2 regions of the Achromobacter sp. RW408 genome follow, and region 2 is predicted to be linked to the other one. Evidence: predicted binding sites of a transcription regulator. Region 2 holds the regulator's gene; the other holds the start of a gene.
What was found. Region 2 encodes LexA, which represses DNA repair genes until DNA is damaged. Its sites were predicted from a motif close to ACTGTATNNNNATACAGT; they were not measured.

Region 1 (4,751 bases), 1.6 Mb from region 2:
AGCCACCTGGACTGGCTGGAATCGGAAGCCATCTTCATCCTGCGCGAGGTGGCCGCCGAAAGCGAGAAGCCCGTGCTGCTGTTTTCGGGCGGCAAGGACTCGGTGGTGCTGTTGCGCCTGGCCGAAAAGGCCTTCCGCCCGGGACGCTTTCCGTTCCCGCTGATGCACATCGACACCGGCCACAACTTCGACGAGGTCATTGCCTTTCGCGACGCCCGCGCCGCCGAGCTGGGCGAGACCCTGATCGTGCGCAGCGTGGAAGACTCGATCAAGCGCGGCAGCGTGGTGCTGCGGCGCGAGACCGATTCGCGCAACGCGGCGCAGGCCGTGACGCTGCTGGAGGCGATCGAGGAATTCGGCTTCGACGCCTGCATCGGCGGCGCCCGCCGCGACGAGGAAAAGGCGCGCGCCAAGGAACGCATCTTCTCGTTCCGCGACGAGTTCGGCCAGTGGGACCCCAAGGCCCAGCGCCCCGAACTGTGGAACCTGTTCAACACCAAGGTGCACCGCGGCGAGAACATGCGGGTGTTTCCGATCTCCAACTGGACCGAGCTGGACGTCTGGCAGTACATCCAGCGCGAACGGCTGGCGCTGCCGTCGATCTACTTCAGCCACCAGCGCGAGGTGGTGCGGCGCAAGGGCCTGTTGGTGCCGGTGACGCGCCTGACGCCGCCGCAGGACGGCGATACGGTCGAGCGCCTGTCGGTGCGTTTCCGCACGGTGGGCGACATTTCCTGCACCTGCCCGGTGGCCTCGGAGGCCGCCGATACCGCCGCCATCATCGCCGAGACCGCGGTGACCGACATCACCGAGCGCGGCGCCACGCGCATGGATGACCAGACTTCCGAGGCCTCGATGGAGCGCCGCAAGAAGGAAGGCTATTTCTGATTGCATGAGCGGCCGGCGCCAGCCCGGCCCACAGGGGACGCATATGAACGCAGTAAACGATTCTTTTCTTTCCGGCGCCGACACGGGCGTGCTGCGCCTGATCACCGCGGGTTCGGTCGACGACGGCAAATCGACGCTGATCGGCCGCCTGCTGTATGACAGCAAGGGCGTGTTCGCCGACCAGCTCGACGCCATCTCGCGCGCCAAGTACAAGCGCGTGGCCGAGGGCGCCATCGATTTCTCGCTGCTGACCGACGGCCTGGAAGCCGAGCGTGAGCAGGGCATCACGATCGACGTGGCCTACCGCTATTTCTCGACGCCGGCGCGCAAGTTCATCATCGCCGACGCGCCCGGCCACGAGCAGTACACCCGCAACATGGTCACCGGCGCGTCCACCGCCGACGTGGCGGTGATCCTGATCGACGCCACGCGCGCGGCCGACGGCAAGCTGCTGCCGCAGACCAAGCGCCACAGCACCATCGCCCGCCTGCTCGGCATCCGCCACATCGTGGTGGCGGTCAACAAGATGGACCTGGTGGACTGGGACCCCGCCGTGTTCGAGCGCATCCGCGACGCCTACGCCGACCTGGCGGGCAAGCTCGGCATCGCGCACTTCGACGCGCTGCCGTTGTCGGCGCTGAACGGTGACAACGTGGTGACGCTGTCGGACAAGACGCCCTGGTACACGGGCCAGCCGCTGCTGACGCTGCTGGAATCGCTCGATCTGGCGGCCGATGGCCGCGCCGGGCCGCTGCGCTTTCCGGTGCAATGGGTGTCGCGCCACGACGGCAGCCTCAAGGATGATTTCCGCGGCTACGCGGGCCGCATTGCCAGCGGCGTGCTGCGTCCGGGTGACGAGATCGCGGTGCAGCCTTCGGGCGTGACCGCGCGCGTGCAGGAGGTGCGGCTGTTCGATCGCGCGCTGGATGAAGCGGTGGCGGGCGATTCGGTCACGCTGGTGCTCGACCGCGATGTCGACGTGTCGCGCGGCGACGTGATCGTGCATGCGTCGGCGCCGGCGCAGGTGGCGCGCGAGTTCGAGGCCGAGCTGTGCTGGCTCGACGCGCAGGCGCTCAACCCTGCGCGCAAGTATCTGCTCAAGCATGGCACGCGCCTGACGTCGGCGAAGATCCGCGCGGTGCTCACGCATCGCGACATCCACGAATTGCAGGAAGTGGAGAACACCGAAGGCACGCTGCGCATGAACGACATCGGCCGCGTCACGTTCACCACGCGCGAGTCGTTGGCGATCGATCGATATGCGGATGTGCCCGCCACCGGCGCATTCATCCTGATCGACGAAGCCACGCATCAGACCGCGGCGGCGGGCATGCTGCGGTAAACCGCAAGCCGGGGCGGAAACGCCTCGGCCGAGCTTGTCTCTGCGGTGTTGTTTTTATTCCAAACCTAATGCTGGCGCGGGTTTCCGGGCGATATCGCAAGATGAAATCGAATTCTCCGGACGCCGTCTTCGTCTTGCGGTAAAGTGGGGCTGTCTTACGGAAAGGCTTTTGGTGCTTGTCAAAACCACTGTGTTTTTGTACAGTAGTTTTCATGGCACGCACCGATCATTCTTTTCCCGCCGGTTCTGGGTCCCCGGCTGCCGCCCCCGCCGCCTTGCGCGGTCGGGGTGCGGTTACTAATGTTCGGCATCGCTTCCAGAAAGATGACCGCGTGCAGGTCGACGATGGCTGGTCCGCTTCGGGCCTCCCGGCAGATTTCGTCGATGCTGTCCCCAATAATTCTCCCGATGGCGCGTCCGACACGCTCGGCCTGGTAGACCAGGCCGATGCCGCCGCCGTTACGCCCGCGGCCGCCGTCATCCCCATCCTGCCCGACGACCGCCGGGCACCCGCCGCGCCCAAGACCACCGTCACGGCCGAAGAGGCCCGCAAGATCCTGTCGCGCAACGATTCGCCGGACATCCCCTTCGACGTCGCCGTCAATCCCTACCGTGGCTGCGAGCATGGCTGCGTCTATTGCTATGCCCGCCCGACCCATTCTTACCTGGGCTACTCTCCCGGCCTCGATTTCGAGACGCGGCTGGTGGCCAAGGCCAACGCGGTAGAGGCGCTGCGGGCGGAAATCAGCCGCCCGGGTTACAAGCCGTCGCCCATCAACATCGGGTCGGCCACCGACGCCTACCAGCCCATCGAGCGCGACTGGCGCCTGACGCGCGGCATGCTCGAGCTGATGCTCGAAACCCGCCACCCGGTCACCATCGTCACCAAGAACGCCCTGGTGGCGCGCGACCTCGACCTCCTGGCGGCGTTGGCCGAACAGAACCTGGTGGTCGTCTACATGAGCATCACCACGCTCGACGCCGGCATGGCCCGCACGCTGGAGCCGCGCGCCGCGGCCCCCTGGCGCCGCCTGGAGGCCGTGCGCAACCTCACCGCCGCCGGGGTGCCGGTCGGCGTGCTGGTGGCGCCCGTGATCCCGTTCATCAACGATGACGCCATGGAACACATCCTGCAGGAATCGAAGGCGGCGGGCGCGCACTACGCCAGCTACACCGTCATCCGCCTGCCCTGGGAAGTCAAAACCCTGTTCGAGGACTGGCTCAACGCCCATTACCCCGACCGTGCCCAGCGCGTGCTGCACCGCATCGAAGACCTGCGCAACGGCCGCCGCAACGATCCCAACTTCGGTTCGCGCATGCGCGGCACCGGCATCTGGGCCGACCTGCTGCGCCAGCGCTTTGCCGTGGCCACCCGCAAGCTGGGCCTGAACCGCCATCGCCTGGCGCTCGACTGCGACCGCTTCCAGCCGCCTGCGCCGGTTGGCGCATCCGCCGCCTTGTTCGGCCCGGGCGCCAATATGGCTGATATCCCCGTTTTTCCATCCCCGGCTGGCGCGAAAGCGTCTTCAGGGGTCCCTTTTGCCAGTGCCGCGCCGGCGGCCGGCGCCTACGGGTGCGGTGCGCGCCAGTTGCGCGCCATGGTCGCCGGCCAGCTGTCGTTGTTCGACTGACCCGCGGCTTGCCCGGGTTGCCGCCGTGGCGTCGTGCCGCGGTTCTTGATCGCGTTAAAGGAGTTCCCCATGAACACCGCTCAACTTTCCGTCCTGCCGGATGATCTCGCCGCCGTTTCCCTCACGCCGCTGCGCCGTGCCGCTCAACGCGTCAGGGCCCTTGGCGCCCGTTTTTCGGGGCTGGCCACGCCTTGGTCCGGCGCGGCGACGGGCCGGGCGGCGGCTGGCGCGGCGACGGTGGACCTGGCGTTGCCTGTCGGCGCAGCCCCGACGGCGCCCGTCGAGACCGAGCCACGCAAGCGTGAGCGCGCCCTGCCTGGCAAATGGCCGTTCCCCCCGGCCGCCGAAGCTGGCGCGTCCGTCGTCCGTGGCCCGCGCGAGCGCAGCCTGGGCAATGCCACGGTCGAGCCGGTGTCGGATCAGGTCAGCGTGAAAAGCATGGTGCTGGACGTGGTGCTGGTGTTGGCCTGGGGCGCGATGATTCCCGCCCTCATGTGGCTGGGTGTGGCCGGCGGCTTCTGAAGGACTCGCCGCCGCTCGGGCCGGCACTCGGGCGCAGGGCGGCGCCTTCGCCGCCGGCCCGCCACGGGGCCGACGAAGGCTTTCAGGTCGAGCCAAGCAGTATCACGCCCGCCAGGATCGACAGACAGCCTGCAAGCCTGCCGGGGCCGACCTTTTCCCGCAGCAGGAACATTCCGGCTAGGGTGCCCAGCATCATCGACATTTCGCGGGCGGGCGCCACCAGGCTCAGCGGTGCGCCGTTGCGCAGCGCGTAGAGCACCAAGATGTACCCCAGCGGCGACAGCAAGCCCACCGCCAGGGCCAGGTGCCAATGCCCACGCATCGATTCCCAGGCCTGGGCGCGGCGGTTCAGCATGTGCGGCGTCATC
Region 2 (4,751 bases):
AAGCTCAAGCTCATGTCGCCCATGTCGGCCGAAGCCACCGTGGTGCGCAACTACATCGATACGCTCATCAATCTCCCCTGGAGGAAGAAGAGCAAGATCAACAATTCCATCTCCAATGCCGAGACGGTGCTCGACAACGACCACTACGGCCTGGAGAAGGTGAAGGAACGCATCCTCGAATACCTCGCCGTGCAACAGCGCGTGGACAAGGTCAAGGCGCCGATCCTGTGCCTGGTCGGTCCTCCGGGGGTCGGCAAGACCTCGCTGGGCCAGTCCATCGCCAAGGCCACGAACCGCAAGTTCGTGCGCATGGCCCTGGGCGGCGTGCGTGACGAAGCCGAGATCCGCGGCCACCGTCGTACGTACATCGGCTCGATGCCTGGCAAGATCGTCCAGAACATGTCGAAGGTCGGCGTGCGCAATCCCCTGTTCCTGCTCGATGAAATCGACAAGCTGGGCATGGATTTCCGCGGCGATCCCTCGTCGGCGCTGCTCGAAGTGCTGGACCCGGAACAGAACCACACGTTCCAGGACCACTACATCGAAGTCGACTTCGACCTGTCGGACGTCATGTTCGTGGCCACCAGCAACACGCTGAACATTCCGCCGGCCCTGTTGGACCGGATGGAAGTGATCCGCCTGTCCGGCTACACCGAGGAAGAAAAGATCCACATCGCCCGCGACCATCTGCTGCCCAAGCTGATGAAGAACAACGGCGTCAAGGATACCGAGCTGACCGTCGACGACAGCGCGCTGCGCGACATCGTGCGCTACTACACCCGCGAAGCCGGTGTGCGTGCGCTCGAACGCGAAGTGGGCAAGATCTGCCGCAAGGTGATCAAGCAGCTGCTGACCCAGAGCGACCGCGCCAAGGCCGAAGGCAAGACCTTCGAACTCAAGCCGGTCAACGTCACGGGCGAGAACCTCAGCGACTACCTCGGCGTGCGCCGCTACACCTTCGGCATGGCCGAAAAGGAAAACCAGATCGGTCAGGTGACCGGCCTGGCCTGGACGGAAGTCGGTGGCGACCTGCTCACGATCGAAGTGGCGGACATGCCCGGCAAGGGCGTGATCCAACGCACCGGTTCGCTGGGCGACGTGATGAAGGAATCGGTCGAGGCGGCCCGCACCGTGGTGCGCTCGCGGGCGCGTCGCCTGGGCTTTGCCGACAGCGTGTTCGAGAAGCACGACATGCACGTGCACGTGCCGGAAGGCGCGACCCCCAAGGACGGTCCGTCCGCCGGTATCGCGATCACCACGGCCATGGTGTCGGCCCTGTCGCGCATCCCGGTGCGCGCCGACGTTGCCATGACCGGCGAGATCACGCTGCGTGGCGAAGTCCTGCCGATCGGCGGCCTGAAGGAAAAGCTGCTGGCCGCCCACCGCGGTGGCATCAAGACGGTCTTGATCCCGGAAGAAAACGTCAAGGATTTGGCGGAGATCCCGGACAACGTCAAGAACCATCTCGAGATCGTGCCGGTCCGCTGGATCGACAAGGTGTTGGAGCTGGCCCTGGAACGCCTGCCGGAGCCGCTGGCTGAAGACGAAGCGGTCAAGGAACCGCTGGTCGCCAAGCCGGCCGAACCGGGTTCCACGGATCCGGTGCTCAAGCACTGATGTCCGGCCCACGGCGCCCCGCGAGGGGCGCCGTCAAAAATAAACCCCGCTTGCGCGGGGTTTATTTTTGGCGCGGCCCTCGGGCGGGCGCCAGGTTGGGGCGGAAGGATCAGTGCAGCGCGTGCGGACGGATCAGTCCAACGGCAATGCCTTCCAGCGCGAATTCCTGGTCGGCCTCGACCACGATGACGTTGAAGTCGGGATTCTCGGGCAGCAGTTCGATGCGGCCGTTCTGGCGCTGCAGGCGCTTGACGGTGACGTCGTCGCCCAGCCGGGCCACGACGATCTGGCCGTTGCGGGCCTCGGACGCTTTCTTGACGGCCAGCAGGTCGCCTTCGAGGATGCCGGCGTCGCGCATGCTCATGCCGCGCACCTTGAGCAGGTAGTCCGGCGCCTGGGCGAACAGGCTGGAATCGACGCCGATCTCGCGTTCGACGTGTTCGGTGGCCAGGATAGGGCTGCCGGCCGCCACGCGGCCCACCAGCGGCAGCAGCAGCTGCGCCAGGCCGGGCAGGGGCAACGGCGCCTGGGATGGCGTCGGGGAGTTGTCCTTCAGGCGGATGCCGCGCGAGGCGCCGGCCGTGAGTTCGATGGCGCCCTTGCGGGCCAGGGCCTTCAGATGGTCTTCGGCCGCGTTGGGCGAGCGAAATCCCAGGGCCTGGGCGATTTCGGCGCGGGTGGGCGGAAAGCCGGTGCGCGCGACGGTCTGCCGGATGAGGTCCAGGATTTGCTGTTGACGATCAGTGAGTTTGCTGGCCATGGCGATGATCCGTTGGGTGTCGGACTGTACATATATACAGCGGCATTCTGGGGGACATAACGCAAAAAAGCAAGCGTTGATCGGGCATGGTTTTGTGACAGGCAATGAAAACGGGACCCGAAGGTCCCGTTTGGGGGTGACGCTGGCGCTGAGTCTTAGAGCACCGCGGCGATGCCCTTGGCCACCTGGTCGATGTTGCCGCTGTTGAGCGCGGCCACGCAGATGCGGCCGCTGGAGACGGCATAGACGCCGTGCTCTTCGCGCAGGCGGTCGACCTGGGCCGAGGTCAGGCCCGAGTACGAGAACATGCCGCGCTGCTGCAGCACGAAGCTGAAGTCCTGCTTGCCGCCGTGTTCCTTGATCTTCTCGACCAGCTGCTTGCGCATCAGGCGGATGCGGTCGCGCATGGCGCCGAGTTCCTCTTCCCACATGGCGAACAGTTCGGGCGAGTTCAGCACCGTGGAGACGATCGTGCCGCCGTGGGTGGGCGGGTTGGAGTAGTTGGTGCGGATGACGCGCTTGAGCTGGCTCAGCACGCGGGCGGCTTCGTCCTTGCTGCCGGCCACGACGGTCAGGGCGCCGACACGCTCGCCGTACAGCGAGAACGACTTCGAGAACGACGAGCTGATGAACATGGTCAGGTCGAGGTCGGCGAACAGGCGCACGACCGCGGCGTCTTCATGCAGGCCTTCGCCGAAGCCCTGGTAGGCGATGTCCAGGAACGGCACCAGCTTGTTTTCCTTGACGACCGCGGCGATCTGCTTCCATTGGTCGAAGGTGGGATCGACACCAGTGGGGTTGTGGCAGCAGGCGTGCAGCACGACCACGGTGTTGGCCGGCGCGGCCTTCAGGGCGGCCAGCATGCCGTCGAAGTTCAGGCCGCGGGTGGCCGCGTCGTAGTAGGCGTAGGTGCCGACTTCGAAACCGGCGCGCTCGAACAGCGCGCGGTGGTTTTCCCAGCTGGGGTCGCTGATCAGGACCTTCGAGGTCGGCAGCAGTTGGCGCAGGAAGTCGGCGCCGATCTTGAGCGCGCCGGTGCCGCCCAGGGCCTGGGTGGTCAGGACGCGGCCGGCGGCGGCCAGCGGGGAATCCTTGCCGATCAGCAGGGCTTGCGCGCCCTGGTTGTAGCCGGCGATGCCTTCGATCGGCAGGTAGCCGCGGGCGGCGGCGGCCTCGATGCGGGCGATTTCCGCCTTGCGCACGGCGCCCAGCAGGGGAATCCGGCCCTGGTCGTCGTAGTACACGCCCACGCCCAGATTGACTTTACCGGGGCGGGTGTCCGCGTTGTATTGTTCGTTCAGGCCAAGAATGGGGTCGCGCGGCGCGAGTTCGACGGAATCGAAAAGGGTGCTCATGGGACTCTGCTGAGGGTGAGTGGACGCAGTCGGAAGTGCTGTGGATAATGGGGGGTTTACCCTGGGAACAGTCTAGCATGCCTAAGAGCGCAATAGACCCGAGCGCGGCGGGTGCCGCAGCCGTTGGCGCGGTCACCGACGGGGCGACCGATGGGCCCTCTGGCGCTGCCGTGGCGGCTCCGGAGGCCGGCCCGGGGTATGTCGATTTCCCGGACAGCCCATTCCACCTGTATCAACCCTATCCGCCTGCCGGCGACCAGCCGGGCGCAATAGAGGGACTGATCCAGGGCGTGCAGGACGGCCTGATGTACCAGACCCTGCTGGGCGTGACCGGTTCGGGCAAGACCTACACCATGGCCAACGTCATCGCCCAGCTCGGGCGGCCGGCGCTGGTGCTGGCGCCCAACAAGACGCTGGCGGCGCAGCTGTACGCCGAAATGCGCGAGTTCTTTCCCAAGAACGCCGTGGAGTACTTCGTTTCGTACTACGACTACTACCAGCCCGAGGCCTACGTGCCGACGCGCGACCTGTTCATCGAGAAGGATTCGTCCATCAATGAACACATCGAGCAGATGCGGCTGTCGGCCACCAAGAGCCTGCTGGAACGGCGCGACACCATCATCGTGGGCACCGTGTCGTGCATCTACGGTATCGGCAACCCCGGCGACTACCACGCGATGGTGCTGATCCTGCGTGCCGGCGACCAGATTTCGCGGCGCGAGATCCTGGCGCGGCTGGTGGCCATGCAGTACACCCGCAACGACGCCGAGTTCACCCGCGGCGTGTTCCGGGTACGCGGCGAAACCATCGACATCTTCCCCGCGGAAAGCGCCGAGCTGGCGCTGCGCCTGACGCTGTTCGACGACGAAATCGAAAGCCTCGAACTGTTCGATCCGCTGACCGGCCGTATTCGCCAGAAGCTGCCGCGCTTCACCGTCTATCCGGGTTCGCACTACGTGACGCCGCGCGACACCGTGCTGCGCGCCATCGAGACCATCAAGGAAGAGCTGCGCGAGCGC

Region 1: the regulator LexA is predicted to act here: its motif matches at 2,418-2,435, upstream of DK459_RS20880 (PA0069 family radical SAM protein).

The regions. Positions count from the first base shown of each region.
Region 1 is NZ_QHHO01000049.1:307,849-312,599, forward strand. It holds gene cysD (sulfate adenylyltransferase subunit CysD) at 1-888, shown strand, start outside; gene DK459_RS20875 (sulfate adenylyltransferase subunit 1) at 932-2,230, shown strand; gene DK459_RS20880 (PA0069 family radical SAM protein) at 2,443-3,861, shown strand; gene DK459_RS20885 (hypothetical protein) at 3,931-4,383, shown strand; gene DK459_RS20890 (DMT family transporter) at 4,466-4,751, opposite strand, start outside.
Region 2 is NZ_QHHO01000049.1:1,893,423-1,898,173, forward strand. It holds gene lon (endopeptidase La) at 1-1,617, shown strand, start outside; gene lexA (transcriptional repressor LexA) at 1,727-2,377, opposite strand; gene DK459_RS28105 (amino acid aminotransferase) at 2,533-3,732, opposite strand; gene uvrB (excinuclease ABC subunit UvrB) at 3,903-4,751, shown strand, end outside.